3 regions of the Paenibacillus sp. EKM206P genome follow, and region 2 is predicted to be linked to each of the others. Evidence: riboswitches for the same ligand, from Rfam matches in the RefSeq annotation. Region 2 holds a riboswitch; each other region holds the start of a gene.
What was found. Region 2 has a riboswitch for glycine ahead of gcvT (glycine cleavage system aminomethyltransferase GcvT). Riboswitches for the same ligand answer to the same signal wherever they lie in the genome.
Positions count from the first base shown of each region.

Region 1: it holds a riboswitch for glycine, as region 2 does, so the genes downstream of both, sdaAB (L-serine ammonia-lyase, iron-sulfur-dependent subunit beta) here and gcvT (glycine cleavage system aminomethyltransferase GcvT) in region 2, are expected to answer to the same signal.
Region 3: it holds a riboswitch for glycine, as region 2 does, so the genes downstream of both, G9G53_RS15385 (alanine/glycine:cation symporter family protein) here and gcvT (glycine cleavage system aminomethyltransferase GcvT) in region 2, are expected to answer to the same signal.

Region 1 is NZ_JAAMNQ010000005.1:12,488-23,315, reverse strand. It holds gene G9G53_RS12410 (ABC transporter permease) at 24-932, opposite strand; gene opp4B (oligopeptide ABC transporter permease) at 961-1,929, opposite strand; gene G9G53_RS12400 (ABC transporter ATP-binding protein) at 1,943-2,869, opposite strand; gene G9G53_RS12395 (ABC transporter ATP-binding protein) at 2,847-3,878, opposite strand; gene G9G53_RS12390 (DUF6359 domain-containing protein) at 4,207-5,811, opposite strand; glycine riboswitch at 6,149-6,264, shown strand; gene sdaAB (L-serine ammonia-lyase, iron-sulfur-dependent subunit beta) at 6,476-7,165, shown strand; gene sdaAA (L-serine ammonia-lyase, iron-sulfur-dependent, subunit alpha) at 7,155-8,054, shown strand; gene G9G53_RS12375 (Ig-like domain-containing protein) at 8,215-10,551, opposite strand; gene G9G53_RS12370 (serine hydrolase domain-containing protein) at 10,768-10,828, opposite strand, start outside.
Region 2 is NZ_JAAMNQ010000010.1:132,818-143,645, forward strand. It holds gene G9G53_RS19170 (BglG family transcription antiterminator) at 1-1,030, opposite strand, end outside; gene G9G53_RS19175 (PTS mannitol transporter subunit IICB) at 1,112-2,590, opposite strand; gene gcvH (glycine cleavage system protein GcvH) at 3,017-3,409, opposite strand; glycine riboswitch at 3,803-3,902, shown strand; gene gcvT (glycine cleavage system aminomethyltransferase GcvT) at 4,079-5,179, shown strand; gene gcvPA (aminomethyl-transferring glycine dehydrogenase subunit GcvPA) at 5,305-6,660, shown strand; gene gcvPB (aminomethyl-transferring glycine dehydrogenase subunit GcvPB) at 6,657-8,153, shown strand; gene ptsP (phosphoenolpyruvate--protein phosphotransferase) at 8,272-9,984, opposite strand; gene G9G53_RS19205 (HPr family phosphocarrier protein) at 9,977-10,252, opposite strand; gene ptsG (glucose-specific PTS transporter subunit IIBC) at 10,363-10,828, opposite strand, start outside.
Region 3 is NZ_JAAMNQ010000006.1:273,332-284,159, forward strand. It holds gene licT (BglG family transcription antiterminator LicT) at 101-943, opposite strand; gene G9G53_RS15375 (LacI family DNA-binding transcriptional regulator) at 1,177-2,148, opposite strand; gene G9G53_RS15380 (glycoside hydrolase family 1 protein) at 2,370-3,827, shown strand; glycine riboswitch at 3,996-4,082, shown strand; glycine riboswitch at 4,091-4,185, shown strand; gene G9G53_RS15385 (alanine/glycine:cation symporter family protein) at 4,346-5,764, shown strand; gene G9G53_RS15390 (iron-containing alcohol dehydrogenase) at 5,823-6,995, opposite strand; gene G9G53_RS15395 (carbohydrate ABC transporter permease) at 7,144-7,971, opposite strand; gene G9G53_RS15400 (carbohydrate ABC transporter permease) at 7,994-8,869, opposite strand; gene G9G53_RS15405 (ABC transporter substrate-binding protein) at 8,903-10,186, opposite strand; gene G9G53_RS15410 (PTS transporter subunit EIIC) at 10,385-10,828, opposite strand, start outside.

The DNA of each region.
Region 1 (10,828 bases), on a different contig from region 2:
TTGTCCTTATCCTTGAACTTCAGTTAACCCAATCGTTGTCTGGCATCCGTGGCGCGTTTGAGCGCCTGGCCAATAAAGTTAATCGCCAGCATTAACACCAAAATAAGCAGTGAGGCAGGTAACCACATCCACCAGCTATTCTGCAAAACATCCGGGTCATTGGCATAACTCACCAGTGTACCCAAGCTTGGCGTAGATTCCGGTAAGCCAAAGCCGAGATAAGAAAGCCCGGTCTCAATCCCGATATTTCCCGCGAGACTGAGGGTCAGATTGACGATCACGACCGAGCTAAGATTGGGCAGCACGCCAAACCAGATGATTTTCCAATTGGGTGTGCCAAGGGTTTTGGAAGCCTGCACATAATCCAGTTCGCGCTCCGACAACACTTTGGCCCGGATCAGGCGTGCTTTTCCAATCCATAAAAAGGCAGTCATGATAAAAATAAAGGACCCTATGCCGCTTTTGGGTACAATGCTGACAAATACGATAACCAGCATCAAGAATGGAAGCACCAGGATAAAATCAATGATTCGCATGATGATGTTATCGACCATTCCCCCATAAAAACCAGCCAGTAAACCTAATGTTAAGCCAATAGCGGCGGATAACAATGTAATCGTAAAGCCAATAGTGAAGGAATTGCGGGCTCCAATGACCAGTTGGCCGAAAATATCTCTGCCCGCTCGATCTGTCCCCAGCCAATGCACTGAGCCTGGAGCTTCACGAATCGCGCCCAAATCGACCGTCGTGACTACATCCTGATTTACAAACAGGACAGAGGCATATATAAAGATCAAGAACAGAATCACAAAGCCAATGGAAACCAAGGCCATTTTGTCACGCACCAGCTCACGACGCAGTACAGACCAACTGGATGGTGATTTATGAATGATTTCCGGCGTGAAGACCTCCTCCACCTGTATAGACACCATAATCCCTCCCTTTCTCTAGACTTGTTCGCTATTCAATTCGAATGCGGGGATCGACCTTGCTCAGGATGACATCAGATAAAAGGGTCCCTAATAGTGCCAAGAAGCCAGAAATCATGACCAGCGCGTTCACGACTGAAAAGTCCCGTTGAGTGATGGACTGAAGAAATAATTGGCCCAACCCCGGATAACCGAAAATAGATTCAAGAAAAATGTTGCCTGCAATGACTCCCGTCAGGTCATAGCCCAAAAAGGCAGCAATCGGCAATAGAGAGTTTTTGAAAATATGTCGGGAATAAATTTTACCTTCGGGCACCCCTTTGGAACGCGCTGTTTTCACAAAATCCTTCAGTCTTGTGTCAATGACCTCATTGCGCAAATACTGAATCGTAGCCGTTGTACTGAGCAATGCGCCTGTAACCGCCGGTAAAATGAGATGATACGACTTGTTCACGTAATATGACCATGCCCCCGGCTCCACACCTACATCCACACTGCCGCTGGTTGGAAACCAGCCGAGCCTGAAGCCGAATACATACAGCAGCAGCAACGCGAGTATAAATAGAGGTGTCGCAAAGCTGAGATAGGTATAGCCCACTACGGTTTTGTCCAGCAGACTATGCTGATAACGACCGCTGAGTACGCCGAGCGGGATGGCGATCAGATACGTCAGAACCAGAATGACTACGCCCAGAAAGAACGTGTTCCCCAGACGGCTGCCAATCAGATCGGTAACGCTAATTTTATGTACATAAGATTTGCCCAGATCCCCGTGAGCAAGCTGGACGAGCCAGTTCCCATACTGCATCCACACCGGGTCATTCAGTCCCAGTCTTTGTCGCTGCTCTTCCAGTGCGGCCGGATTCAGATTGGGTGTCGAAGTAATAAGTCCTGTCAGGGCATCCCCCGGCATAGCCTTAGCCAGGAAAAATATAAGCACGCTCAGTGCAAAAAGTTGAGGGATCATAACCAGTAGCCGACGCAGTGTAAATTTCCACATTTCTGTACCCCCCTTATGGTAGCGCGACTTGATGGGATGGACTTACTGATTTTAGTGCAAACGGTTTTCCACTCGCGTCTAGATGTTTGGGTAGCTCTGTTTTGTAGGAGGATAAAAGCATTTGCCTTTTTTGAGCATTTTCCAGCCGTTTTGTAGGATCAATATTGGGAATGGTTGCAATGAGGCGCTGGGTATACAGATGCTGTGGACGCTCATAAATATCTTGCTCGCTCCCCTGCTCCACTAGACGGCCCCGATACATAATACCGATTTGGTCGCACATATGGCGGATAATACCTAAATCATGGCTGATGAACAAATACGTCAAATTAAATTCCTGCTGCACATCCTTCATAAAATTAAGCACCTGTGCCTGCACGGAAACGTCCAGTGCTGACACTGGCTCATCAGCAATGATCAGTTTGGGGTTTAATGTCAGCGCACGCGCGATCCCGATCCGCTGTCGTTGCCCCCCGGAAAATTCATGCGGATATTTATAGGCTGCATCGGCGTTCAAGCCGACCTTTTCCAGCAACGTCTGTACTTTTCTCCGTTCTTCCTCACTACTCAGCCTTTCAAAATTTCGCAGCGGTTCAGCAATGACATCCAATACGCGCTTACGCGGGTTAAGCGAAGAGTATGGGTCCTGAAAAATCATCTGAATATCTCTACGCAATGGATGACGATTGTTACTACTTAGAGCTGCAAGGTCCTTTCCTTTAAACAAAATCCGTCCGCTCGTCAGCTTATTTAGACCGATGATCGTCCTGCCTGTCGTCGTTTTCCCACAGCCAGACTCCCCCACCAGCCCGTAGGTCTGGCCTGCCTCAATGCTGATCGACACGCCATCCACTGCTTTCACCTGATCGATAACACGCTGGAAGAAACCACCGCGCACCGGATAGTGCACCCTCAAATCATTTAACTCCAGTAGTGCCATGAGCAGCCTCCCCCTTTGCCTCGTCTTCAAAATGAAAATGCTGATAACATGTACAACGGACCCAATGTCCAGGGGAAATTTCATTTAATTGGGGATGGTCTTCATGCACCCTCTGCTGAATCCAGGGAATACGTGGAGCAAAGCGGCAGCTATTGCGGGGGATATCTTGTAATGAGGGAACAATGCCGCCGATGACATGCAGTGATTCCCCCTTGGTATGCGATCCCGGCATGGAAGCAAGCAAAGAACGCGTATACGGATGCTGTGGATGCCTGAATAATTCAAAAACATCAGCGCTCTCCACGATTTCTCCGGCATACATGACCACCACGCGGTCGGCTACTTCTGCCACAACACCAAGATCGTGCGTAATCAGGATAATACCGCTCCCAGTCTCCTGTTGAAGCTGTTTGAGCAAGTCGAGAATTTGCGATTGGATCGTTACATCGAGCGCAGTCGTCGGCTCATCTGCAATAATAAGAGAAGGTCGGCAAGCTATGGCAATCGCGATCATCACACGCTGCCGCATCCCTCCTGACAGTTCATGCGGATACTGATCATACACACGCACTGGATTCGGTATATCTACACTTTCCAGCAGCTCCAGCACACGTTCCCTTTTTTGCTTCGTAGATAGTGACGTATGATAATCGAGATTTTCCTCAATCTGCTTGCCAATGCTCATCAACGGGTTGAGTGCTGTCAACGGGTCCTGAAAGATCATGCCAATTCCCGCTCCGCGGATTTTATTCATTTGCCCTGAGGAAAGACGGTTCAAGTCCGTTCCTTTAAAAAAGACCTCCCCCTCTACACGCGTGCGTTCCATGTCATGCAGTTGCGGGATCGAAAGCGCTAACGCGCTTTTGCCACAGCCGGATTCTCCGACTACAGCCAGCACTTCATTGGGGTTGACCGTCAGATCCAGATGGTCGACTGCGGGGTGATATTGATCCTGGATGCGAAAAGATACGGATAATCCTTTAATTTCCAACACAGGTTCGGTATTCAATGCGCGCTTCCTCCATTCTCCATGGTCTTGTCCCGCTTATTCTCACCATGTTTGATGTTTAAAACCTCTCATGAACATTACATACCGTTTTTGTCGGAATAATTTGAATACATCCTATCACCAGTATATGGATATATCAATTAAGATTATGCTATCAACATCATTTAAAAAATCAATGATCCAGCAATAGTGCGGCCTTTCTGGCACAAAATGTAATGAAATAACCAACCATAGGTTAATTTTCATCACAAAAAAAGTCGTTTGATCCCTCAGCAGGGATCAAACGACTAACTAACCCAAGCTCACATTGAGCTCTTGACAATATAATTTACGAAGCCGCTCCATAGGAGCCAGACTTGAATGTTCTAGGATCGTACCATTTGTAGCCTGCTGCCGGAGCAGACCAAGGCTCAGGTTGCGGTTCCGTGGAAGCCGCTGGTTCCTCGAATGGCAGAAGCTTCGTTGGTTGATCCAGAGTCAAACCTGCCACATCGGACAATTTCGTGTAGTCCTGCTTCCATGCAAGCCATTGAACCGTTTGCACCAGGAAGGTGGAATCATCCACTTCTTTGAAGCCATCATATGTCTTCTTCGACTGTCCGTTTTCCTCACGCACATATTTCGGTGTAGCATCTTCTACAGGGGAAGAATCACCGATGAATGCTGCCTTGCCTTGGCCTACCTTGGAGATAGCGGCATAAGGTCCTTCCGCACGGCCCCCGCCGTTATAAACCCCCTGATCTACCGCATTACCCCATTTTTTCGTGCCTGAAGGGATATAAGCAATGCCTTTAGCCTTGGTAGGATCAATAATAGCCAGCGTAGATCCTGCATGCATGGCAATCGAGCGCACACCCTTGGTAATACCGAAAGATTGATCTGCGGCTACAATGTCGGTAGCATTCACATCACCGAGCGCATTGTAACGGAAACGAACGCCAAAGTTGGCCGCCAGCCAATCGGAGCTTGTTAATCCTTGCATTGCCGGTGATGCAGCTTCTTCTGCAGTCATGCCTTTGGCCGGATTAGTATAGGCTCCACGACGGTAGCCATTCATAACCTCGGAGGAATCCCAACGGTTTTTGTTACGATCTGCATTATAATGATCGGAGATGAAGAAGACGCTCCCTCCGCTATTCACGTATTGCAGCAGGGCAGCCTGCTCGGATGCCTTAAAGGCAACATTCGCTTCACCAATAATGAACACATCATATTGGCGCAACTTGTCATAGGTTATGGCCTGCTCTCCATAAGTAAAAGGAATGGGACGATTCAATGGGTCTACCGTAAAGCCTACATTACGCAATCCATTAGCAAAATCAGAGAAGGCGCCGTCAATGACCCAATCTGCTGCGCCAGCGGTCTGTGCGTGCGTATTATCGAACAGCACCTTTTTGCCTTTTCCATCCGGCAATGTAGTACCGGGTTGACCCGGGTTGCCAGGTTCAGGTTCACCAGGTTCACCAGGTTCCCCCGGCTCGCTTCCGCTCACCAGTTCAACAGCGCTTGGGCTTTTCACTCCACCAAAATTATTGTAGGCGCCAAGTGTACCCGTCACACGAATTTTGCTGCCGATCAGCTCAGGATGGCCTGACAGCCCAAATTGCCCTCTGTACGCGGATGTCAGCTGTACATCCAATAGATTAGAAGTGCTACGTTCATTAGCCTGGTCAGCAATCAGTACGTTAAAATCATTCGCAAACGGAGAAGAGAAGTTAGCCGTTTTCGATCCGGTAGCATGTCCGACGATATAACCTTCTACCGTCACCGTACCTCCACTGCTTTGGCCCTGAAGTGCTTCGGCTACTGTCAATGCTCCCTCTGCCTTGACCTGACCGAACGGAACGAAGATCCCGATCAGCAGTGATGCGATCGCTGCTAGATGCAGCATCCCTTTTAAGCGTGAACCTGTGAACCGCAAGCCTTTTACCATACGTCAATATCCCTCCTATGATTTCCATAAATGTACTTGTCCTCTATCAGATTAGCCGCCAATCTTCTAATTCCTTCCTGATTTCATCCATAATTATGTAAACTTTAATCTTTTTTATTGGAAATGCACCTGTTTCAGGATTTTGCAAAATTCGATTCCAATCGCTCCAAAGCGCGATATCTAGACGAACTAGGCCATTTCGATCTATATATTGTTCATTGGAAGTCGCTTATTGGTTTTTTGCAAAATCCTCGTTTATGTAAAAATTGAACCCTGTGATTGACACCGAGCACGTCATACATTACGCTAAGAAAGACATGTAGAACGGTATACGCGAATGAAGATGACGGGAGAGTCTGTCCAGGGGGCTTACACTCTGGCGGCACCGAAGGAGCAAGACGCCAGCACCCGGCTGGCGGATAATCTCTCAGGTCCATGTATCGTCATCTGACGCAACTCTGGAGAGAGCGCAAGCCACCCAAGGGGTAAGGCGGTAAGAACACCGCACGAAACTCTCAGGTAACGAGGACAGAGATAAGGGAAACTTCCTTATCCTGTCCTTTTTTGTGCTCACATTGTGCGTCAGCATTAGGAACCGTCATAACCGCGCAAAGACGCGGAAATACCATATAGTATGGTATTAGAACATACAGGGGGCCACACCATGCGTTTCAAAGATGTATTTTCTATTATCGGCCCGGCCATGACCGGACCTTCCAGTTCACACACCGCAGGCGCGGTGCGACTCGCACGCGTTGCCCGGCACTGGCTCGGGGCGCAGCCTGACCGTGCCCGTATGACACTGTACGGCTCCTTTGCCGACACGTATAAAGGACACGGTACAGATCTGGCGCTCATCGCAGGACTGCTTAATTACGATACGGACGATCACCGGATTCCCGATGCCGAGCAATGGGCCGAGCAAGCCGGGATGACCGTGGAATTCGCCGTCAGTGGACTCCCCGCTCCTCATCCGAACACCGTCCGTTTCGAGTTGTGGAAGGGCGAGGATCAGCGCACACTGCTGGGCTCCTCCATTGGCGGCGGCAGCATCCATGTCCAGCAACTCAACGAATTCCGGGTCAATCTGACCGGGGAGCTGCCTACGCTGGTGCTTCTCCACTCGGATAAGCCCGGTACATTGGGCGCAATAACTTCAGCGCTGGGCGCGGCCCACATTAACATTGCCTATATGCACGTAGATCGCAAAGGCCGGGATGGTGAAGCACTCACCGCCATTGAAACGGACAGTTCTGCTCCAGCTGAACTGATTGCGGAACTGCGTTCTTTACCTCATATGTATGAAATTAAGATGATTAATTTGAAAAAAGGAGCTGAATCCGATGCGGTTTAGCCATCTGCATGAGATCAGCGCTTTATGCGCTGAAGAATCCACCACGATTGGCCGCTTGATGATTCAAGAGCAGGTACAAGAAACGAATACAACGGAGGAAGAAATCTTTCGCCAAATGTCTGATTATTATGAAATCATGAAGGAAGCCGTTCATCGCGGTCAGACACAAGACACCGTATCCCGCAGTGGATTGACGGGCGGCGACGGCAAGCGCCTGGCCGAGTATCTGCGGTCAGGGGAGACCTGCTCCGGTGATGCCTCCGCGCTCGCCATGGCTTATGCCCTCTCCGTGTCGGAGGTTAATGCATCCATGGGTCGCATTGTCGCCACTCCTACCGCAGGCTCATGTGGGGTTATCCCTGGTGTGTTCATCAGTGCGCAGGAACGGTTCGGCTGGGATGATGAGCATATGGTGAACGGCCTATTCGCCGCTGGAGCCATTGGCTACGTGATCGCCAACAACTCCTTCATTTCTGGCGCGGAGGGAGGCTGTCAGGCTGAGATTGGCTCAGCTATCGGGATGGCCGCTGGCGCTATGGTCGAGCTACGCGGTGGTACACCTGAACAGGCTGTTCACGCCGTAGGCCTCGCTCTTAAGAACACGCTCGGCCTAATCTGCGACCCCGTCGCCGGACTCGTGGAGATTCCGTGCATCGTGCGCAACGGCCTGGGAGCCGTGACTGCGCTTGCCGCAGCGGACATGGCTTTGGCGGGTGTGCGCAGCGCTATTCCGTCTGACGAAGTCATTGACGTGATGCTTGAAGTCGGCAGCGCGATGCCGTCGAAGCACCGCGAGACCGCCAAAGGCGGCTTGGCTCAGACGCCGACTGGCAAGCGTTTGACCGAATCACTTACACGCAACGCATCAATCAAGAAGAATAAGTCGTAATTTCTAAGCTTTAAACCAATTACTTTTCCTCTATAAAACAAGGCGACTACCTCTCCCCTACATTGTCCTAGGGAAAGAGAATTCGCCCTTATAAAGAAAAGAGCAAGCATATCGTCGCTGGACGTATGCTTGCTCTTTTTCTTTTTAGTCGGGTTACAGATTACTGAACGGTTACCTGTATCTTCGTCATTTTACCTGCATATTTCACAGTAATTACTGCTTTGCCCTTGCCCTGTGCCTTAATGTTACCGTCTTTGACGGTCGCCACAATAATTCTGGACGAGGACCAGACAGCCGGTTTGGAAACATCCTTCTCCGACTCATCCTTATACGTGGCTGTAGCCGTAACCTTAGCCAGCTGTCCTGCCTTCAAATTCAAGGCGACTTCGTCTGTTTGCAAATATTTAAGCGTATCAACATCTACAGGTACGCTGATGATCTTCCCGCCGAACTTCGCCTGAATGTTAGCTTTACCGTAGCTGACCGCGGTAACCTGACCCTTTTTAACAGTGGCTACCTTATAATTGGACGTTTTCCATTCAGCTTGGGTTGTAACATCCTTTTCTTTACCATCGCTCGATTTAACCACAATCGCGATGGTTTTTTGATCTCCAGATTTGAGCGATAGCGCGATTGCATCCGCTTCAATCTTTTGCGCTACGTCCACTTCTACCGTAAACGTAATGTTTTGCTTGCCATATGAAGCAGTCACAGTTGCCTTACCACTACCATTCGCTTTGATCAAACCTTCGCTAACTTCAACCACTTTTACATTGCTAGTTGTCCAGGTGGCATCCTTGGTTACATCTGTTTTTGTACCACCACTCTTAACTCCTGTTACTTTCAGCTGCTTCGTTTCCTGAGCACCAAGCGCAATTACACGCGAGTCTGTTTCCAGACGGTCTACAAGGCCCACTTGTACGTTAATTGTTAGTTTTTTGCCATTATAGGTCGCTGTAATAACCGCTTTACCAGCAGATTTACCCGTAATCGTTCCTTTGGACACAGAGGCAATATCTTCCGCGCTTGAAGCCCATTCTGCATCCTGTGTTACATCTTCCTTACGCCCATCCGCATAAGTAGCCGTCAAAGTTGCAGTATAGTCCTCATTAATATCAATTGTTGCCGTTTTGGAGGACAGAGACAGATCCCCGGGTACATTTACGGATACCGTAGCTGTAGCTGTTTTGCCGCCATAAGAAGCGGTGATGGTAGCCTCACCTGTTTTATAACCTGTGACTTCCCCCGCGCTGACAAAAGCGATATCTTCATTGCTGGACTTCCACTCTGCCTTACTTGTGATATCTTCTTCCGTACCTGTTACGTACGTTGCGGTCAGCTTGAGCTTTTTGGATTCCTTGGCATTCAAGCTCAGCTTGTCCTCGCTCAAATCCAGAAATCTAGAGGTTTCGACATCTGTCTTGATCGAAACGGTCTTATCTCCATACTTAGCGGTCACCGTTGCCGAACCCGCACCGATGGCCATAATCGTTCCTTTATTCACCGTTGCAATTTTTTCATCGCTTGATGCCCAAGTAGCTTTATCCGTGATATCCGTTACTGTTCCATCCGGGTAAACAGCAGAAACCTGTATTTTTTTAGATTCATCCAAACGGAGAAAAATATTGGATTCGCTGGCTTTCAGCTTATTCGTTTGATCGACATCCACCGAAATCGTAGCGGACATCGTGCCATATTTACCTGTAATTGTCGCCTTTCCCGCGCTATAGCCGGTAATGGTGCCTTTCAGTACATCCGCCACAGCTGCATTGCTGGAGCTCCACTCAGCGGACTCTGTCACGTCCTGTACCGATCCATCCGGGAACGTCGCTGAAAGTTTAACCTTCTCAGTATCCTTCAGCAAAAGAGAAACCTCTGATGAACTGACATCAAGACGTTTAACTTGCTCTACCTGTACAGCAATGGTTACGGTCTGCTGACCATATACGGCCTTAATATTGGCTGTACCTGCTCCCTGAGCGGTAACCAAACCGTTAACTACAGTTGCAATCTTTTGATTATCCGAGGTCCAAGTAGCATCACCCGAAACCTGAGCTGTTGTATTATCACTGTATGTCGCTGTCAAATCAACCTGTCCTGTACCGCTTGAACGCAAGTTCAGGCTTTGTACACTAGATGTCAGCGCCTTAACCTTTTTCGTTACATGTACCTGAACCGATTGTACCTTATCTTTATAGGTCGCAACCACGGTGGCTTCCCCTTCAGCCTTGGCCGAAACTGTACCATTATACACAGTAGCAATAGCTGTGTTATCACTTTTCCAATCCGTGCTTACGGTTACATTTGAGGTTGTCCCATCACTAAAAACAGCCGTAGCCGTCAATGCAGCTGTATCCCCCTGTTGCAAAGTTACCTCGTTAGACGAAAGGACAATCTTGGAAAGCACTGCTTCTGCTGCAGATGCAAACCCTGCATATGATGTAAAACTTGAAATCAGGATGACCAACGCCAGAAAACCGGACCATCTATTCTTCAAAATCTAATTCCCTCCCATTTCAAAACTTAAATTAAGGATTTCGCAAAATCCTTATACCTACGTTTTATGTCGTCATATGGAAAAGAATAGTTTAGGCTTCAAGGGAAATTTGGTCCTTATTAACTAGATCATTTCTGATAAAGATTTAGACATTACAATTTGTGTATCTTCAGGGCCATAGTGAAGAGTTTTCACAACAGATCCACAATCCCGCATTTATAAACAGCTATAAGCTGCCGCGCGAACTCTCAAATGATGGTACTCTTCCATATTGGGA
Region 2 (10,828 bases):
TATGGGCAATCAGTCCTTCACGCAGAACACGGTCCTCTTCCAATGGCGTGCCTGTTTCTTCCTCCACACGACGAATCAACTCATGAACCGACTCCAGCAGTACAAGATCATCGAGCGGCAGCAGCCGGGTAGAATGATCCTCGGCATCACGGAACAGCAGCCTGAAATAAGATCGTTCCGGGTCCGGAAAGTTAATATCCAGCGCCGCTGACAATTCTGCGCATATGCGTTCTACCATAGCTGTACGCAGCATGATATTCTCATCCGAATCTGTTTTTAAATAGGAGAGAAGAGGATCCATAACATACCCGAGTCGTAGACGTGCCAGCGAAACGCAAATCTGAATCAGCAACTCCATATATTTGCTTTCCACCATGTTTTCCAGCCACTTTTCATGGGGCTGCCAGAGGGCCTTTTCCACGATCAGCAAGTTCCCTCTGCCAATCATCTCCAGCAATTTGTCGGAGACACGAGTCACAGAACGAACCTCTCCCTGGCTGGAAAACAGATCAGATTCATCCAAATGTTCGAGGGCCAGCTCGGAAATCGCCCGTCTTTTGTCTATCTCCCGTCCGGTAATCTCGACACCATATCCCCGTCTGCGGACAAGCACGAGCCCTCGATCTCCGATCCAGTCTTGTAATTCGTCCAGATCATGACTGACCGTAGTTACCGTGACTTTCAGATCTGAAGCCAGCGCCAGCAGCTTGATCGGCTCCCGTGTATCCAGCAGCATGCAGAGAACCACGATCTTTCTCTCCTCAGCCGAATATTCGTCTGGATTCGTATACAGCAATTGCTTTCGCAGGCATACAAGCTGAGCTGGGTCTGCATCTATACAGATACCAATCCCTGACTTTTTCTCCAGCTTCACCTCATGAGTTGCCAGCCAATGCTCGACTGCGCCCAGTTCCCGATGAACCGTCCTTGTGCTGACATTGATCTTCGTGGCAATTTCTCCGGCTGTAACCTCTTTGGACTGCTCCAGAAGATATTCCACGATGTCACGTTGTCGTTTCGTAATATTCATAAGCGCATACCGTTCCTTCCCAAGCTCATCCCTCCAGCAGGAGACGTACACTGCATACAGTCAGCCTGACTAAGACGGGGATTAAGAATCGGATTTCAGACGTTCAACCAGCGCTTCGTATTCAGGACTCTTCAAAAAATTGTCAATGGAAATGTGCTCAGCTTTCGGAGCTACTGTTTTAGCCCGGTCTGTCAACGTTTTTTGCGTAATGACAATATCCGCATCCTGTGGAATTTCACTGATTGCCGTATTCGTAACTGTTACGTCTACGCCCGCCTGCTTCATTTTTTTGCGTAAAATCGAGGCACCCATCGCGCTTGAACCCATACCTGCATCACAGGAAAAGACAATCTTGTTCACTTCGGATTTATCCTTGAGCGTTCGATCTGTGGCAATCTCGGCAGCACGATCAGCTTCGTGGTTATCTTCCATTACAGTGGCATTAGCACTTGCACTCTTGCTTTGATTTTTCATATCTTTCAGACGGGATGCAGCTTCCTCCAGCCCCTCTTCTTGTTGCTTACCAGTCTTGAGTAACACTGCGGCAACAGCAAAGGATACGACCGCAGCAGCGATCACCCCGCTTAGCATTGGCAAATATCCGCCTTTTGGTGTCATTAGAAAATAGGCGATAATGCTGCCCGGTGAAGGAGCAGCAACCAGTCCGGCACCTGTCAACATGAAACAGAAGGTTCCCACAACGCCCCCAGCTATAGCTGCAAGAATCAGAATCGGCTTCATCAAAATGTAAGGGAAATAAATTTCATGAATCCCGCCGAAAAAATGAATGATGACCGCTCCAGGAGCCGACGACTTCGCAGAGCCTTTACCGAACAGGCAGTAGGCCAGCAAAATACCGAGCCCCGGCCCAGGGTTGGATTCCAGCATGAACAGTACGGATTTCCCTGTTCTTGCAGCTTCCTCCAACGCAATCGGACTTAATACTCCGTGATTCAGCGCGTTGTTTAAAAACAATACTTTTCCGGGCTCAATAATGAGGTTGACAAGCGGCAATAGCCCTGCGTTCACGAGGAACTGTACCCCTGCCGACAATACTTGACTGATCATTTGTACAACTGGGCCGATCGCCACATGGGCAAGCAGTGCTAGAATGGCACCGATAATCCCGGCCGAGAAATTATTGACCAGCATTTCAAAGCCTGATCTGACTTTGCCTTCAATGGCCTTGTCGAACTTCTTCAATATCCATGCAGCCAGCGGACCAGCTACCATCGCGCCCAGGAACATCGGGATATCGGCCCCCACAATGACCCCCATCGTCATAATGGCACCGATCACACCTCCACGCTGTCCGTGAATCATCGTGCCCCCTGTGTAACCGATCAGCAGCGGCAGTAAATAATTTTTCATTGGATCAACCAGTTGTGCAAAACCCTCGTTCGGGAACCATCCGGTCGGAATAAAGAGTGCTGTAATCAATCCCCATGCAATAAAGGCTCCCATATTGGGCATAACCATTCCGCTAAGAAAACGGCCAAAACGCTGTACGGCGACACGAGTGCCTCCTTTTGAACTTGGCTTTGTGTCCAATGTGCTCATATTCAAATCCTCCTTGTAGGTAAGCATCACTACCTTTTCTTAAAATTCATACTAAATGACAGCGCTATCTTCATCAACGAAATGAAAACGTACTTTCGTCATGAACGTTGATGACAACATTTAAATTTAAATTATCCAGGAAGATATTATACCTGCATAATTCTTCTTAATATGACCTGTAGCTATAGAAATTAGTCGAAAAACCGCGCTGGATTATGTATGATTCCTATATGGGGACAACCCACTATATCAGAACAACACACGTAATTACGTTTTCAAAAAAAGACAATAAAATAGCCGCTACGTCAAATCATAGCGACTATTTTATACAAAAATCGAGCAAACTAACGATGCTCTTATTCAATTAAAAATCAATATAAAATTCCGAATAACACGCTATTATTTCATGCTGCATTGCTCTATTTATTACTCCGAAATCAACTGCTCATACTGATCCGCCGACAGTAGTTTGCCCAATGCTTCCTCCACATCTTTATCCATCTCTACTTCGACCATCCAACCTTTGTCATAAGGAGATTCATTCACTAGCTCAGGTGTACCTTCCAGCGCTTCATTCACTTTTAATATGGTTCCCGTCACCGGAGCAAAAAGGTCGGATACCGTCTTCACCGATTCAATCGTACCGATCTCCGCTCCCTGCTCAATCGTTACTCCCGCCTCAGGTAATTCTACAAAAACAATATCACCCAGTTGATGCTGTGCAAAGTCTGTAATACCAATCCGCACCGTTCCATTCTCTGTCCGCTGAACCCACTCATGTTCGTCTGTATACCAAAGTTGCTGCTTCACTTCACCCATTCTGTTCCCCTCACTTCCATATGAATAAAATCGCATTTGCTCACCTGTATTAGACAGGTTAAGATTATGACAATAAGAACACTCATGTCAATAATACTAACAAAAATACTTCATATCACCTCCTATAGCGCTCTATATAAAAATATAATAATTTATAACAAACGCTTACATATCCTTATTTATATATTAAATGTTTTTTCTATTGTTTTTGATGACATTTTTATTGACATTTTGAATGAATTTGCGTATTAATGGGTTATAGCAAATACTTTGGGAAACACCCCGACAACTGCAAACGCGGATGAACGCAGAGGGAGAGACTGCCAAAAAGATTCGCATAGCTGTTGCCGCTTGTGAGACAGTTGTGCACGCGAATCGGATCAAGTTGTTATCTGCAAAGCCAGGTAATATACTGCTGATCCCGAAGGTAGCGCCGAAGGAGTAAGCCTGCATTGCAGGTGAATCTCTCAGGCAAAAGGACCTCTGCCGGACGCATCTCTGGAGAGCATTCGCTATTGGAGCGGATCACCCAAGAGGAAACCCGGTACATACCGGGGTAACTTTCTGGTATCAAGGACAGAGCTGAAAAAAGAGTATAGACTGCTGTCTATACGTTTTTTTCGGCCTGTCTTTTTTGTTTTGCCGATCACACCGGATAGGAGTGGAAACATGACTAATTTGCGAAAAACACCGCTATATTCGTCCTACGGGACGCAGTCTGGGGTTCGTTGTATTGACTTTGGCGGCTGGGAGCTCCCCGTTCAGTTTAGCGGTATCCAAAAGGAGCATGAGGCCGTCCGGCAACGTGCGGGTTTATTCGATGTATCGCATATGGGTGAGTTTTTGGTTGAAGGCAAAGAGGCCGAAGCTTTTCTACAAAGGGTGACCACGAATGATGTCAGCCAGTTGGAACCAGGTCAGGCACAATATTCACTCCTGTGTTACCCCGATGGAGGTGTAGTAGACGACCTGCTTGTTTACTGCAAAGGACCGGAGCGCTACATGCTCGTTGTGAACGCCTCCAACATTGATAAGGATTGGGATTGGTTACTTCGTCATGTGCCTGCATCCGTTCACATGGAGAATGTGTCTGATGCAATAGCATTGCTGGCATTGCAGGGACCGGAAGCAGCACGTATTGCCGCAGCCGTGGCAGATACGGATATTACGAATCTGGCATCTTTCCACTTTCATGAGAACGTGCCATTGTTCGGAGCAAAAGCACTCGTCTCACGAACCGGATATACGGGCGAAGACGGTTTTGAATTTTATGTACCTGCTGCGGAAGCACCCGCCGTATGGGAGGGTTTGCTTCGTTCCGGTGAGTCGTATGGGCTGATTCCCGCTGGACTTGGTGCTCGGGATACACTACGCTTTGAGGCTCGGTTGCCGCTGTACGGACAGGAGCTATCTGCCACGATTTCACCACTTGAAGCCGGTCTAGGGTACTTCGTCAAGCTGAATAAAGGAGATTTTATCGGTAGAGAAGCACTGCAACGTCAGAAAGATCAAGGGATTCCTCGTAAATTGATCGGGCTGGAAATGATTGATCGCGGCATCCCACGCGCCCATTATCCGGTATTCGCAGAAGGACAACGCATCGGTGAGGTCACAACGGGGACTCAGTCGCCCACCTTGAAGCGTAATCTGGGCCTCGCCTTGGTGGACAGTCGTTTTAGCGCCCTCTCCACACCGCTGGAGGTTGAGATTCGTGGCAAACGCCTGCGTGCCGAGGTAGTGGCAGCACCCTTTTATAAACGCCCGCGCTAATCTTAAACTCTCTTCATTCCAATAAAGCAAACATGTCAGATATGAACTTCCGGGTTTTTCAGCTCACACTTTTTTATTAGCTAATTACGATTTAAAATTTTGCTTTTCGAAAGGAGCCAGAACCTATGAAGCAGCATCGTTATCTCCCTATGACTGAACAAGATCAAACCGAAATGCTGCGTGTGGTGGGTGTATCATCCATTGATGATTTATTCAGTGACATTCCAGAGGCCATTCGATATCAAGGGGAACTCCCTCTTTCTTCTCGACTCGATGAGAAAGCCTTAACCCGCCACTTGGCCGAGCTGGCTGGACACAACGCCAATACAGACACACATGCCAGCTTTCTTGGCGCAGGAATTTATGATCATCATATTCCGTCCGTCATCCAGCACATCACTTCACGCTCGGAATTCTATACAGCCTACACCCCCTATCAGCCGGAAGTAAGCCAAGGCGAGCTACAAGCCATTTTCGAATTTCAGTCGTATATTTGCGAATTGACGGGCATGGCTGTAGCTAATGCCAGCATGTACGACGGAGCGACTGCACTGGCGGAAGCGGGCTCACTGTCCGCCGCAGCTACCCGCCGTAAACAGCTTATCGTATCGAGGTCCGTCCATCCAGAGGCACGTCAGGTATTGGCAACCTATGCACGCGGATTGAATTTGGACATCGTGGAGATCGGCTGTTCGGACGGTGTAACGGATGCTGATGCGTTAGCGGCGGCCGTATCGGAACAGACCGCGGCTGTTTTGGTCCAAAGCCCCAACTTTTTCGGAGCCGTGGAAAATCTACAGCCGATGGCTGACCTCATCCATGCACACAAAGGTCTTTTGGTCGTCAGTGCCAACCCACTGGCACTTGGCTTGCTGGAGACACCCGGCAAACAGGGCGCGGATATTGTGGTAGGAGACGCGCAGCCACTTGGCATCTCCTCTTCTCTCGGCGGTCCGACCTGTGGATACTTTGCCGTTTCTCAGGCACATATGCGCCGTATCCCCGGCCGTATTGTGGGTCAGACCACTGATCGCAATGGTAAACGCGGCTTCGTGCTGACCTTGCAAGCGCGCGAACAGCATATCCGCCGCGAAAAGGCCACCTCTAACATTTGTTCCAATCAAGCGTTGCTAGCTTTATCTGCATCTGTATACTTGTCTGTTATGGGTAGACAGGGGATCAAGGAAGTAGCCGAGCTAAATTTGCATAAAAGCCGATATGCTTTAGAGCAATTGCTGAGCTTGAAGGGCGTAACTGCCTCGTTTAACGCACCGACCTTTAACGAGTTTGCCCTGAGACTGCCTGAGGGTACAGATATGAGCAGACTCCAGGCCGAGCTGCTAGCTGCTGGATTTATCGCTGGCTACGATTTGGGCCGGGACTATGAGGAACTTGCTGGTCACATGTTGATTGCCGTGACGGAGCAAAGAACCAAAGAAGAGATTGACCAATTTGTGCACACCTTGGGGGGATTGCTATGACACATACCGGACAGGATCAGAAACAAGAGCTGTTAAAGGAACACGATCAAGCGCTCATTTTTGAATTGAGCCGTCCGGGTCGCATCGCCTATTCCCTTCCCGAGTGCGACGTTCCCCGTCGCCCGGTGGCAGAGCTTTTGCCAGACTATGCGCTGCGCAGCGAACCTGCAGCATTACCCGAGGTATCCGAAGTAGACGTTATTCGGCATTATACCGCCTTGTCCCGGCGCAATTTTGGCGTGGACAATGGATTTTATCCGCTCGGCTCCTGTACGATGAAATACAATCCGAAGGTGAATGAGGATGTCGCCCGATATACAGGCTTCGCCAAAATCCATCCATATCAGCCCGAGGAGAGCATCCAGGGTGCCATGGAGTTGCTGCATACGCTCCAAAATGATTTGGCTGCGTTAACTGGCATGGATGCCGTCACGCTTCAGCCCGCCGCGGGCGCCCATGGCGAATGGACCGGGCTGATGATGATTCGCTCATACCACGAAGCACGTAGTGAGCGACGTACCAAGGTGCTCGTGCCGGATTCGTCGCACGGAACGAACCCCGCCAGTGCAACCGTCGCAGGCTTCGAAACAGTCACCCTTCCTTCCACCCCTGAGGGGCTAGTGGATCTGGATGCGCTGCGTCAAGCCGTAGGCAACGACACTGCTGCGCTCATGCTGACCAACCCGAACACGCTTGGGCTGTTCGAGAAGCAAATCACTGACATTGCTGCCATCGTGCATGACGCGGGTGGTCTGCTCTACTATGATGGGGCGAACTCCAACGCCATCATGGGGATTACCCGTCCCGGAGATATGGGCTTCGATGTAGTGCATCTCAATTTGCACAAAACGATGAGTACCCCGCACGGTGGCGGTGGCCCCGGCGCTGGACCTGTCGGCGTAAAGCAACGGCTCATCCCTTATTTGCCCAAGCCGCTTGTCGCACGGGATCCACAGGGGGTGTACCACTGGGACCGGGAACAGGGAGATTCTATTGGACGGGTTAAAGCCTTTTACGGGAACTTCGGTATTCTCGTCCGTGCCTATACTTATATCCGTAGCTACGGTCCTGATGGCTTAAAGCGTGTATCGGAATGCGCTGTACTCAATGCCAATTATATGATGCATCGGCTCGCTCCACATTTTGATCTGCCCTACCCTGGACATTGCAAACACGAATTCGTGATGTCGGGGCGAGGCTTGAAAAAATTTGGAGTGCGCACGCTTGATGTAGCCAAACGGCTGCTTGATTTCGGCTACCATCCACCTACAATTTACTTTCCGCTGAATGTAGAGGAGTGCATCATGATCGAGCCCACGGAAACGGAAAGTAAGGAAACACTTGATGCTTTTGTCGACACTATGATTCATATTGCGCGGGAAGCAGAAGAGAACCCTGAGCTGGTGCTCAATGCACCATATACTACTCCAGTCACACGATTGGACGAAACTACCGCAGCCCGCAAACCTGTACTGAATTGCTCATGCAGTTAAAACAAATTCTACTTAAAGCATGCAAAAAAGCCGGTATCTAATTAGATACCGGCTGCTGTATGTACACAGCAATTTTTTGTTGGAAAAAGATATAACCTTTGAAATGTAATACCCTTCCTTAGCCTTCGATGCTTTGAACCAATTCAACAACCTGTTCTGCTGTTTGCATGTCCAGAGCTTTTGTAGCCAGTTTTTCCATGTCCGCACGGGACAACTTGGAAATTTGACTACGTGCTGGCAGAATGGAAGTGGCGCTCATACTGAACTCATCAAGTCCGAGACCCAGCAGCAACGGAATTGCTGTTGTATCTCCTGCCATTTCGCCACACATACCAACCCAACGTCCTTCACGGTGAGCAGCATCAATAACCATTTTCACCAGACGCAGAATGGATGGATTGTATGGTTGATACAGGTAAGAAACCCGCTCGTTCATGCGATCCGCTGCCATTGTGTATTGAATCAGATCGTTTGTACCGATACTGAAGAAATCTACTTCTTTTGCGAATTGGTCAGCCAATACCGCTGTAGAAGGAATTTCTACCATGATGCCCAGTTGAATTTCTTCGGATACGGATACACCCTCAGCTACCAACTTTTCCTTTTCTTCCAACAAAACAGCTTTAGCTTCACGGAATTCGTTCAGCGTAGCAATCATTGGGAACATGATGCGCAAGTTACCATGCACACTCGCACGCAATAAAGCACGCAATTGAGTGCGGAAAATATCCTGGCGATCCAGACACAGGCGAATAGCACGGAATCCGAGGAACGGATTCATTTCTTTCGGCAGGTCCAGATAAGGAAGTTCTTTGTCACCACCGATATCCAAAGTACGGACTACAACCGGTTTACCTTCCATTCTTTCCAGAACGGTTTTGTACGCTGTATACTGTACTTCTTCGGATGGAAGCTTATCGCGTCCCATGTACAAGAACTCCGTACGGTACAAGCCAACGCCTTCACCACCGTTGTCCAGGACACCAGCTACATCATTAGGCGTACCAATATTGGCTGCCAGTTCGACATGGACACCATCGACAGAAACCGTAGCTTCGCCGCGCAGCTTGCGCCACTCTTCGCGTTGCTTGTCGTATGCCACTTGTTTAGCACGGTATTCTGCAACAATCTCTTCGGTAGGGTTCACGAATACGTGACCATCCAAACCATCAACGATAATCAAATCGCCGCTTTTAGCTTGAGACAATATATTTTTTGTTCCCACAACTGCAGGAATTTCAAGTGAGCGAGCCATAATAGCCGAATGCGAAGTACGTCCGCCGATATTCGTTGCAAAACCTTTAACAAATTCACGGTTCAGCTGAGCTGTGTCGGAAGGTGTCAAATCTTCTGCAAGCACAATCGTTTCTTCGGCAATTTCTGCAGGACTAACAAAATGAACACCAAGCAGGTGATTCAGGATCCGCTTGGTTACATCACGCATGTCCGATGCGCGTTCTTGCAAATAGGCACTTTTCATGTTTTCAAACATGGAAATGAACTGTGTAGCTACTTCATTCAAAGCATAGTCAGCATTAAGCTGCTCGTCTCTGATTTTAGCTTTAACCGGATCGATCAATTCAGGGTCATTCAAAATGAGCAGGTGAGATGCAAAAATTTCTGCTTTTTTCTCTCCCAGTTCCTTAAGCGTTTTCTCCTTAATCGATTCCAATTCGGTTTGAGATTGTGCCAAAGCCGCATCCAATCTTGCGATTTCAGCTTCAACATCACCAACCGCGCGTCTCTCTACAGCGTAATTCGGATGCTCCAAGATAAACGCCCGGGCAATGGCTATGCCTGCCGAAGCGGCAATCCCAGAAATCTTAAGCATGAACTTCGCCCAGCCCTTCGTTGACGATTACATTTTCAAGAGCTTTCAGTGCTTCGGCAGCTTCAGCGCCTTCGCAGATAATGTTAATAGTATCGCCTTGTTCCAGACCCAGAGACAATACACCCAGAATGGATTTCAAAGTTACTTTTTTACCGTTAGCTTCGGCAAAAGATTCAGCACCGCTGAATTTGTTAGCTGTATTTACCAGCGCAGTTGCAGGACGTGCATGGATACCGTCTTCATCCGTAATTCTAAAAGTTGTTTGCATAATTTGTTCCTCCCACTTTCCTAAAGATAATATTTGTTTACACGCAGTATACCGAATAATTGATCAGACGGCCTAAGCCGCCTAATCAACTAATCCGAAACACATAGAGTTTATTTTATCGTAATTATACCATCTTCGCCAGCCTTCAATACTCCAGTTTTGTTTAAAGTTACCGAAGAACCTTCAGGAAGGTTAGTAAAAATGACAGGTGAGATGATGGATTTAGCGTTTGCCTTCACGTATTCCAGGTCTACTTTCATAATAGGCTGGCCAGCTGACACAAGATCGCCTTCGTTCACCAAAACGTCAAATCCTTGACCTTTAAGCTTCACTGTATTCACCCCGATATGAACAAGCACTTCTTTACCGCCATCGGATTGGATACCAACCGCATGCTTGCTCGGGAATACATTGAATACTTTGCCGTAAACAGGGGACACAATCGTTCCATCATTTGGCACGACCGCAAAGCCGTCACCTGTCATACGTTCTGCAAATACCGGATCGGGAACCGTCGAGATATCAACCAATTCGCCGTTAACAGGCATTACAATATCTTCTACAATAATGGTTTGT
Region 3 (10,828 bases), on a different contig from region 2:
ACTCTTCCTATAAGGGAACGTCGATTTCACCATCAGTTTAGGTTTTGCCTGCCTTACCAGTCACAATCCATGAACGATGAGGGGTATGAAGTTGTTAGTCTTATATGTTATTACGCTCAGTTACCCGATGAATATGGATAGTTAGATATACGTATTCATCCTTGCTTAAATATTGATCGTATGTTTTTTCCAGATACTCATTGATCTTTTGGGCGCAAGCAAAAGCTTCGGTATACGTCTGCTTCACCTGGTTGTACAAGAATTCTTCACCACTGTGAATGACTTCTTTACGAATCACTCGCATCGCAAAATATTGCAAATGTGTCAAAAATCTCGAATAGCTAAAAGAAGACTCATCCAGCACAATCCCGTAATGGTACGTAATAATGTTCAATATATGTTGGACAATCTCGGTCATTTTCAGTGTAGATTTCATTTCGTTACCGTCAATCCGTGCATTCACCATATGCAATGCAATAAATCCCGCTTCATCTTCGCCCAATTTTACTCCGAGCGTATTTTCAATTTTTTGGAGAGCATCCAGTCCAACTGCAAATTCTTTTTTGTAAAAGCGTTTAATTTCATACAGCATCGCGTTTTGGAGTGCCAGTCCTTTTTCTTGCCGTTGTATGGCAAAATGAATATGGTCGGTCAACGTTAAATAAATATTATCGCTTAACTCCGTATCCAACACTTCTGTTGCATGGGTTACGATTTCATTCACGACCTCCAGATGAGATACAGGAATATCGTTCAGCAGCTCGGTTAGTTTGGCCGTGAACTCGTTTTCATTTAACATGAAAATCTTATCTATTTTATCATCATCGACTTGATCGCCAGCCACCTTTTTGAAGGAAATACCTCTTCCCATCACGATGACCTCTTTGCCTTTATCGTTTTTAGTCAATAGGACGTTGTTATTGAGCACCTTCTCAATAATCATTGAAGTTCCCCCTCCCATCCTTTACCAATAAAAAATGCCTAAGCACAATTCAATACTATTGTTAGCAATAGTACTCAATTGAACTCAGGCATTGCCCGCATCACCGGTCACAATCCTTCGATATAGTGCTATTGTAGCACAAAAAAAAGCGATTTCAACATTTTTTATTCTGTTTCGACAAAAAACATTTTATATCAAGACCCTTTTGCCTAATTTGCAAGTAAAGCGTTACCTTATGTGGTCGTACGTTCAATGAGGCTGTACTCTAGCGAATGAAGCTCCATTTGGCGTCCAATCAGCTGGGGGGAAAGCATGAAAAAAGCATTTTGTGCTTGAGCCATGATAGGATTTTGAATCGTTGTAATCCCCAACGTATGCGACAGCTCCGTGTTATCAAACCCAACAATCGCCAGATCTCCCGGTACGTTCAGCCGTTGTCTGCGTGCTTCGCAGAGAATGCCCACAGCTACATAATCGTTAGCACATAAAATAGCCTCTGGGAATTCCCCCCGATGCTGTAACAAATCCCGTACGACCTGTTCGCCATCACGGATATTATAAATTGAAGAGTGATTCCAGTGTTGCAACACTGGCAGATTGTGCTCACTCATGATCTGTTCATAGGCTCGTTGTCTGCTATGGGTATTGATGCTGCTTGGACGACCAAAAGCATTGGCTATACGGGTATAGCCTTTTTGTATCAAATGCTTTAGTGCTAGCATGTAACCTTCATATTGATCCATTGCCACGGAGCGAATATCGGTATGCTCCATTCGTTGCCAGGCCACGATCGGGCCATATTTACAATAGGTACTCAAAAAATCAGTGTCATTCACGCAGGAAATGATGACCAGCGCGTCGACTCTTTTTCTTTTTAAATCTTCAAAAGCTTGAAGCTCTTTCTTTTTGTCTTCTCCCGAAGTATAAATAATGGTTTGAAATTCATACTGGCCTGCTACTTCCACAAAACTGTCCAGAAAAGCGAGAACAATTTCATTGATCGTTGAAGTGATGATGCCAATCTGAAGCGTTTGACCCTTGGATAGAGAAATGGCATTCCGATTAGGAACGTAATCCAACTCCTGCATGATTTTCAATATTTTAGATCTGGTTTCTTGGCTTACATGGGGGGACTGATTTAATACTCTGGATACCGTAGCCTTGGAAAAGCCCGCCAGTTTTGCAATTTGATCAAGATTCGACATGGTGCTTCTCCTCACATAAGAAAAAATACTTGACATGAAACGCGTTACAACGATTAGGATGCTTATGAGGGCATTACGTCTATTTTAAAGCATCTGTCAATGCATTTCAAAGGAGAACGGTTACCGTTAGGTATGGTAGGTATGGATTCACATTTGCAGCATTTGATGGGATTACTTAGGCCAAAGTGAAAATCTTATATACGGAAAGAGGTCTTTATACCATGACGAAGATGCTAAAAGGATTTCCGAAAAACTTCTTGTGGGGCGGGGCAACTGCAGCCAACCAATTGGAAGGTGCTTTTGACGTAGATGGAAAAGGCTTGTCCAGCGCAGACATGATTGCTTATGTACCCAAAGCGGAACGTAAGAACGATCACGCTATAGAGATTTCGTCCGAGCGACTCGAAGACATTTTGGCAGGCAAAGTCAATGCCCGTTTCCCAAAACGTGAAGGTGTGGACTTTTACCACCACTACAAAGAAGATATTGCATTGTTCGCTGAAATGGGCTTTAAAGTATTTCGTATGTCCATCCACTGGTCGCGGATTTTCCCGAATGGCTATGATCACGAGCCGAATGAAGCAGGATTGCAATTCTACGACAATGTATTTGATGAGCTGCGCAAATATAATATTGAGCCCTTGGTAACATTGTCACATTATGAAACACCGCTAGGTCTGACTCAGAAGTATAATGGCTGGCTGGGTCGTGAAGTCATACAGCATTACGTCAATTATGCCGAAACGGTGTTTACACGCTATAAGGATAAAGTAAAATACTGGCTGACCTTTAATGAAATCAATGTAATGACCATGAGTCCGTTCACCGGTGGCGGTGTGGTTATTGACCGTGTAGAAAACAAACAGCAAGCGATATATCAAGCATTGCATCATCAATTTGTAGCTAGTGCACTGGCAACCAAACGGGGACATGAGATCATCCCGGGTGCTCAGATCGGCTGTATGTTGGCACGTATAGAAAGCTATCCACATACGTGTAACCCAGCGGATATACTGAAAGCCCAGCATGAAAATCAGATGAACCTATTCTTTACGGATGTGCATGCCCGTGGGGAATATTCCAACTATATGAATCGTTATTTTGAAGAAAATAATATTGTGATCCAGACAGAACCCGGCGATGACGAAATTTTGAAAAATAATACAGTTGATTTTATCTCATTTAGCTACTACATGACCTTGACCGTATCGGCAGGTCCAGAAGGCGAGAAAGCAGCAGGAAACCTGATTGGCGGCGTGAAAAATCCGTATCTGCAGTCCTCCGACTGGGGATGGCAGATCGATCCGATCGGCCTGCGTGTTACACTGAATACGTTTTATGATCGCTATCAAAAGCCTCTGTTCATCGTGGAAAATGGCTTGGGTGCATATGATAAGGTGGAGGAAGATGGCTCTGTGCATGACACATATCGCATTGATTACTTGCGTCAGCATATTGCCCAAATGAAGGAAGCGATTGCCGACGGTGTTGATCTGATTGGTTACACCAGCTGGGGCCCTATCGACCTTGTGAGCATGTCTACTTCCGAAATGTCCAAGCGCTACGGATTTATTTACGTTGATCTGGATGATGACGGTAACGGAACGCTCAAACGCTCCAAAAAAGACTCTTTTAATTGGTATAAAAATGTGATAGCAACCAATGGTGAAGAATTGTAATTCCATATCATCTCGGGCGGGTATAGCAGAGGACATCCTAAGGATGCGATCTGCTGTACCCGCTTTTTTGATAGACTCAATAATAATATTTCAGAGGGCTTCACAAACTTTTCACTTGTAATAAGCTGAAAGTTTTCTGTATAATGAATAAAAATTTCATATGTCTGGTTGATGTTTGCGGGAGATGGAACGAAGGTTCCGACCGAAGGGGCAAAACTCTCAGGTGCTTAGGCTGGTTACAGCCACAAGCGGGGACCGTAAACGGACAGAACTCTGGAGAGACCCTTAATTGGGCGCCGAAGGTGCACCGCAGAGAACATCTGCTTAAACTCTCAGGCAAAAGGACAGAGACGCGAATAACCTGTGACAGGGAATACCCTAGGCTTTTTTATGAGCTATTAGAGGTAGAAACCTGCACAAGATGGTTGTATTTTTTCGTGCCTTTAACCTCTCCAGGAGTCGAATCAGCTGATTTGACTCTTTTTTGTTTTCTAATATGTTGGAGGAGCGGGTTGAAAATGAATTTGGTACATGTGTTAGAAACGATTGACAGCTGGATATGGGGAGCGCCGCTTCTTATTCTCGTGATGGGCACGGGGTTGTGGCTAACGATCCGCTTGAAGCTGCTTCAGGTTATTCGATTGCCTTTGGCGCTCAAGCTAATTGGTAAAGCGCCGGACGAAGGTAGCGGAGATGTAAGCAGCTTCGGTGCATTGAGTACGGCACTGGCAGCTACTGTAGGTACAGGAAGTATTGTTGGCGTGGCGACAGCGATCAAGCTGGGTGGGCCCGGTTCATTATTCTGGATGCTGGTTGCAGCTTTTTTCGGGATGGCAACCAAATATGCGGAAGGATTATTATCCGTTAAATACCGTGTTAAAGACCGGAACGGACAATTTTCGGGTGGTCCGATGTATTATATTGAAAACGGACTTGGCCGCCGTTTCAAGCCGCTGGCGATGTTGTTTGCCTTTTCTGGTGTTCTTGTAGCCCTATTTGGAATCGGTACTTTTCCGCAAGTAAAGGCTATCGTTTCTTCGACGGAAAGTAGCTTTGGAGTGCCAACGGTAGTTACAGCGATCATTATTTCCGTGTTAACTGCTGTTGTTACGATTGGAGGACTCAAAAGTATTGCCAAGGTATCCACAAAGATTGTTCCATTCATGTCGGGGCTCTATATCGTAGTTTGCTTAATTGTACTCATTAAGTTTGCAGGAGAGCTTCCTCATGCGATTGCTTTAGTATTACAAGGGGCCTTCTCGACCACATCTGCAACGGGTGGATTTGCCGGAGCGACGATTATGTTGGCGATGCGAAGTGGAGTTGCCAGAGGTATTTTTGCTAATGAAGCCGGTTTGGGAAGTGCGCCAATTGCAGCAGCTGCTGCTAAGACGAAATGGCCTGCAGAACAAGGGTTGATATCCATGACAGGCGTATTTATCGATACGATGATTATTTGTAATCTGACGGGATTTACGTTGCTGGTTACGGGAATATGGAGTGGAAATGACGATGGAGGTCTGATGACCCAGCATGCGTTTTCCAGTGCCTTTCCGGCTGGTGCAGAACTCGTGACGATTAGCCTTATTTTATTTGCATTCACAACGATACTGGGCTGGAATTACTACGGGGAACGTTGTGTTGAATATTTACTGGGTGTCAAATGGATTAAACCATACCGTTATTTGTTCATCGCACTTGTGGCAGGAGGTGCGTTCATCAAGTTGGAAGCCATTTGGCTGCTGGCAGATATCTTTAACGCAATGATGGCTTTCCCGAATCTGATTGCACTGCTTGGCTTATCGGGAATCGTAGTTGCAGAAACCCGAACCTATATGGATTCTCTGTATCCTAATAAGAAAAAGGGCATTCTTGCAGGTGCCAGTGTAGGGGCAGCTATTCAAGTAGAAGAAAAGGGACAAACGGTTAATTCATAAATTCCAAAAGGGAGTGCCCTCAGCCATCACAGGCTTGAGGACACTCCCTTTTTAAATGTTATAACGATGCGCGCAAAATAGCTAAAATATCTCCTTGATTAAGCTTTTTATAGTTACCGAAGCCTCCGTATTCCATTTCACGGGCTGCAATGTTTGCGATTTTTTCCAATTGCTCATCATTAATATTGTAATCGGCCAGGGTGGAAGGGGCACCGAGACTTGTCCAGAATGCACTAAGACGGTCAATACCTTCCAAGGCGATTTCTCTATCTGTTTTACCTACGGTGTCTAAGTCAAACATACTGAGCATCAGCCGTTTCATGCGTGCAGCATCCTGATCCACCGTATGTCTCATCCAGTTGGGGAATAGGATCGCCAGACCGCCAGCATGAGGAATATCATATACAGCAGATAATGCATGTTCAATCGTATGCGAAGCCCAGTCCCCGAAGTAGCCCATTTGCAGTGTTCCGTTAAGAGCAATCGTTCCGGCATATAAAATCGTTTCGCGATGCTCGTAGTTGTGCAAATCCTCCAACAGCTTAGGTGCAGTTTCGATTACGGTTTGCAGCACGGAAAAGCACATACGATCTTGCAACGGTGTGTTTTTAACATTGTGAAAATACTGTTCAAATACATGGCTCATCATATCCACCATGCCATATACCGTCTGATCACGTGGCACAGAGAAGGTGTTTTTTGGGTCCAGAATCGAGAATTTCGGATGCGTCACCGCGCTGCCCCATACGTATTTTTCGTTTGTTTCCCAGTTGGTGATAACAGAATCTGGATTCATTTCTGAACCGGTAGCGGCGAGTGTGAGGATGGTACCGAATGGCAGAGCCTGGGTAGGCATGTGCTTTTTATTGATAATATCCCACACATCGCCGTCATATTCAGCCCCTGCTGCGATGGCTTTGGTGCAATCAATAACGCTTCCGCCGCCTACTGCAAGTAAGAAGTCGATGTTTTCATTTCGGCAAATGTCGATGCCCTTCTTAACGGTGGACAAGCGCGGATTCGGCTCTACGCCGGACAATTCATGAATGTTAAGATGTAGCGGCTCTAACGCGTTTAATACCTGGTCATACAGACCATTTCGCTTGACACTTCCGCCTCCGTATATCAGTAAAATATTTTTGCCGTAATTCAGCAGCTCCTGCTGCAGTTCTTCAATTTGATTGTCTCCAAATATTAATTTGGTGGGGTTATAATATGTGAATTTGTTCATCTGGAAAGTTCCCCTCAGTTCATAGTTCATGTTCAAATCGTAAATCGCTTAACCTGATTGCCTGTTGAATACCTAACTTTACCATGTAAGCTATTTGAAATGACGATTAACTATTATACATGAAATGAATAAGGGAATTCAAATAAATCTAATCTTTGACCGCTCCGGCGGCAAGATCGGAAATAAACTGGCGGCTAATGAAAAGAAATAAAATTATAAGTGGCAGTACAGCAAGCAGGGTGCCCGCAATGACCATCGCATAATCCGTATTGTATATCCCGTTTAATTGTGACAGTGCAATCTGGAGTGTGAATTTACGCTCATCCGTTAAGACGATTAACGGCCATAAATAATCATTCCAGGCTCCTATAAAGGTAAACGCGCCGAGAAAAGCGAACGCAGGACGTAGAATAGGCAGTGCTACATTCAAGTACAGCCGAAAAAAGCTGCATCCGTCCATCCGCCCCGCATCCAGCAGCTCCTTTGGAATGGATTCTTCCGCATATTGACGAATCCAGAAAATGCCGAAGGCATTTACCATCCCCGGGATAATAAGCGCTTTGAACGTACCTACCCATCCAAAGGTGGCCATCATGACAAAGGAGGGGACAAGCGAAAGTTGTGAAGGGACCATCATTGTAGCTAGCAGAACGATAAATAGCACTTTTTTGCCCGGAAAATCAAACTTGGCGAATGCGAAACCTGCCAGCGAATCGAAAAACAGAACCAATAAGGTAACAGAACCGGCTACAAAAAGGGTATTAAAAAAGGCTCCGGCAAAATTAATCTGCTGCAATACTCTCGTTATGTTATCCAAGAAGTGGCCGCCAAACCACAATTGCGGTGGAAAACGATAGATGTCTGAAGTTGTACGGGTTGCCATGACGATCAGCCAGTAAAATGGAAACATCGACAGGATGATTCCCACCAACAATCCGGCATATAAAACAAAGGATTTTGCACGTGTCTGCATCATGTTGTGAAGCTCCTTCCCATCGTTATTTTTTACCTTGAACGAGTTTCCAGTTGATGATGGAGAATAGAGCAATGATGAGGAACATGCCCCATCCGACGGCTGCACCATATCCAAAATAGTTGTTAATGAACGACTCGCGGTACAGGTATAAAACGATGGTCATGCCACTTGCCCCGGAACCGCCGTCATTACCGACCAGGACCTGTGGCTCGGTGAAGAGTTGCATACCGCCGATGGTGGACGTAATGACCGTAAACAGAATGACTGGGCGCAGCATGGGGATAGTGATGCGGAAAAAAGCTTGCGCTCCGGTTGCTCCGTCTATTTTGGCGGCCTCATACAGCACATGCGGAATACTCTGAAGTCCGGCCAGATAGATGATTGCGTTATAGCCCATCCATCTCCATACGACCATAGAAGAAATGGCAATTTGGATACCCCATGGCACATTCAGCCATTGAACCATGGGCAGTCCCAAGAGTTGCAGAAGGTAGTTGAGAAATCCGAAATTGTTGGCAAATAAGGCACCAAATATGATGGCGACAGCCACAATAGACGTCACATTGGGCAGGAAGAATCCAACTCGCCATAAGGTGCGCATTTTCACAAATGGGGCATAAAGCAGAAAGGCAATAATCAGTGCGAAGAATAGCATTGGAATTGTTGCATACACCCAGATCACAAAGGTGTTGCCTACAGCCTGCCAAAATTCATGATCTGTTACAAGGTAGCGAAAGTTGCCCCAGCCGTTGTAGGTCATGTCTCCGATTCCGTCCCATTTGTGAAACGCCAGGTATAATGAAAAACCAATCGGAAACAGTCCAAAGATGCCAAACAGCAGATAAAACGGCGAGATCGCAGCATAAACGGCACGGTGCTTCCAGATTTCTCTCAGCATATTGTCCACACGCCTTTTTTGAATTTTGTTTTTTTATCGCTGTAATTCCCGTTCGATTCGTTCCATGGTTTCCGTCCATAATGCATCAGGATTAGCATCCTGCTTGGCAACATTAGCAAGGCGACGGGTCACAATGCCGTGGATGACAGGGTAGCGCTCGCCGAAATAGCTGCTTTTCACATGACGTGCGGAGGCGGCGAAGATGAGTCCGGTGGCCTGACCCCCAAAGAAAGGCTCGGGTGTCCCCATGATAGGATCGTTATAGACGCCGGGAGTGGACGGGAACAGACCGATTTTGTGGTAGGCTTCCAACTGGTGTTCCGGGTTTTGCAGCCAGGTCAGGACTTCAAAGGCTTCTTTGGGATGTTTGCTGGATTTGAGGATAGAAATGAACGAACCACCCAGGTTGCCGTCTCCTCCAGGAGCACGGGCGACTCTCCATTTGCCAGCTGTATCCGGCGCGGCCTCTGTGAGAACTTGCTTCATCCAAACAGCCCCTACAAAAGAGGCAATTTTGCCGTTATTGACCGAAGCGTTCCATTCGGGAGTCCAGCCATCCGCATTGGCGAGCAGATGCTTCTTGTGGAAATCGACAGCGGTTTTCCAGCCCAGACGGATGTCAGGAGATTGATTGCCAATATAGCTGCCATCCGGCTTGAAGTAGAGGTTTGTATGCTGAGCGAGCACTTGATTGTAAACGTTTACAATATTATCAGCCAAAAACGAACGGCTTCCGAATTTCTGCTGAAGTTGTTCTCCGGCTGCCATGTAATCATCCCATGTGCGGATCGAGGCACTAACCTTTTCAGGATCACTAGGCAAGCCTGCTTGCTTAAATAGATCGCTTCGATAGAAGAGGGCAGTAGGCCCAGTATCCATGGGAAATGCAATCATTTTACCATCAGGAGTGATCCCCTGATTCCATTTCCATTCCAAATATTGATCTTTTAGGCGGTCTGCTCCGAGCTCCCTTAAATCATAAAAACGATCCGCACTTGGAAATAGCTCCACCATCCAGTCGTTCAGAGCTACGATGTCTGGTTCACCAGAACGAGCTGCGAGCGTTGTCTTCAGTTTAGCTTTGAAGTCACCACCTATTTTTTGAGTTTTTAATTCAATGTTGGGAAAGTGTTTTTCCGCTTGGGCGAGTAGTTCATCATCAATGGAACGGTTCCAATACCATAATGTAAGCGTTATCTTTTTTCCATTTGACAAATTAGTTTCAGATGATTGACTTTCAGAGAACGAGGGTCCACTACAAGCACTGAACATAGTGAGAAAAGCAAGACATAATACCAACCATTGTACTGTCTTCACATCATTTCCCTCCTTGCTGTCTGAGATAATCTGCCTGCTAAACAAGTTGTAAATGGTTTAGCTCCATCATATGAAGCTGTTACCCATTTATGTGCATTGCCTTAACCAAAAACAAAAAATTTGAAACGTTTATCCATAAAAAAAAAGCACGTGCGTCTGTTATATGAAGAACGCACGTACTTAAGTTAGGGATTCAGCTCATGACATCAACCGCAGTATTTCATCTTTCAGAATTTCGGACCGAGTCCCGAAAATAACCTGCAGGGTACCGTTACCAAGCCTGATGATTCCCGACGCTCCGAGCTGCCTGAGAGCTTGATCGTTAACTGCTTTGTCGTCTTTGACGACAAGACGCAGCCGTGTGATGCAGGCATCAATGCTTAGGATATTGTCCGAACCGCCGAGATAGGTTAGTACCCTGCCTGCCTGACTGGACGGAGTGTCGGATGTAGCGTTTGCTTTTTTATTGGGTACAGATTCGTTAGCCTCAGACAGGAGACTGTCTTCTCCATCATCTTCACGCCCAGGAGTTTTTAGGTTGAATTTGAGAATGATAAATCGGAACAGAAAGTAATAGATGAGGGCGAAGACAAGCCCGACCGGGATCATTCGCAATGGGTGAGTGGAGAGTTTCATATTGAC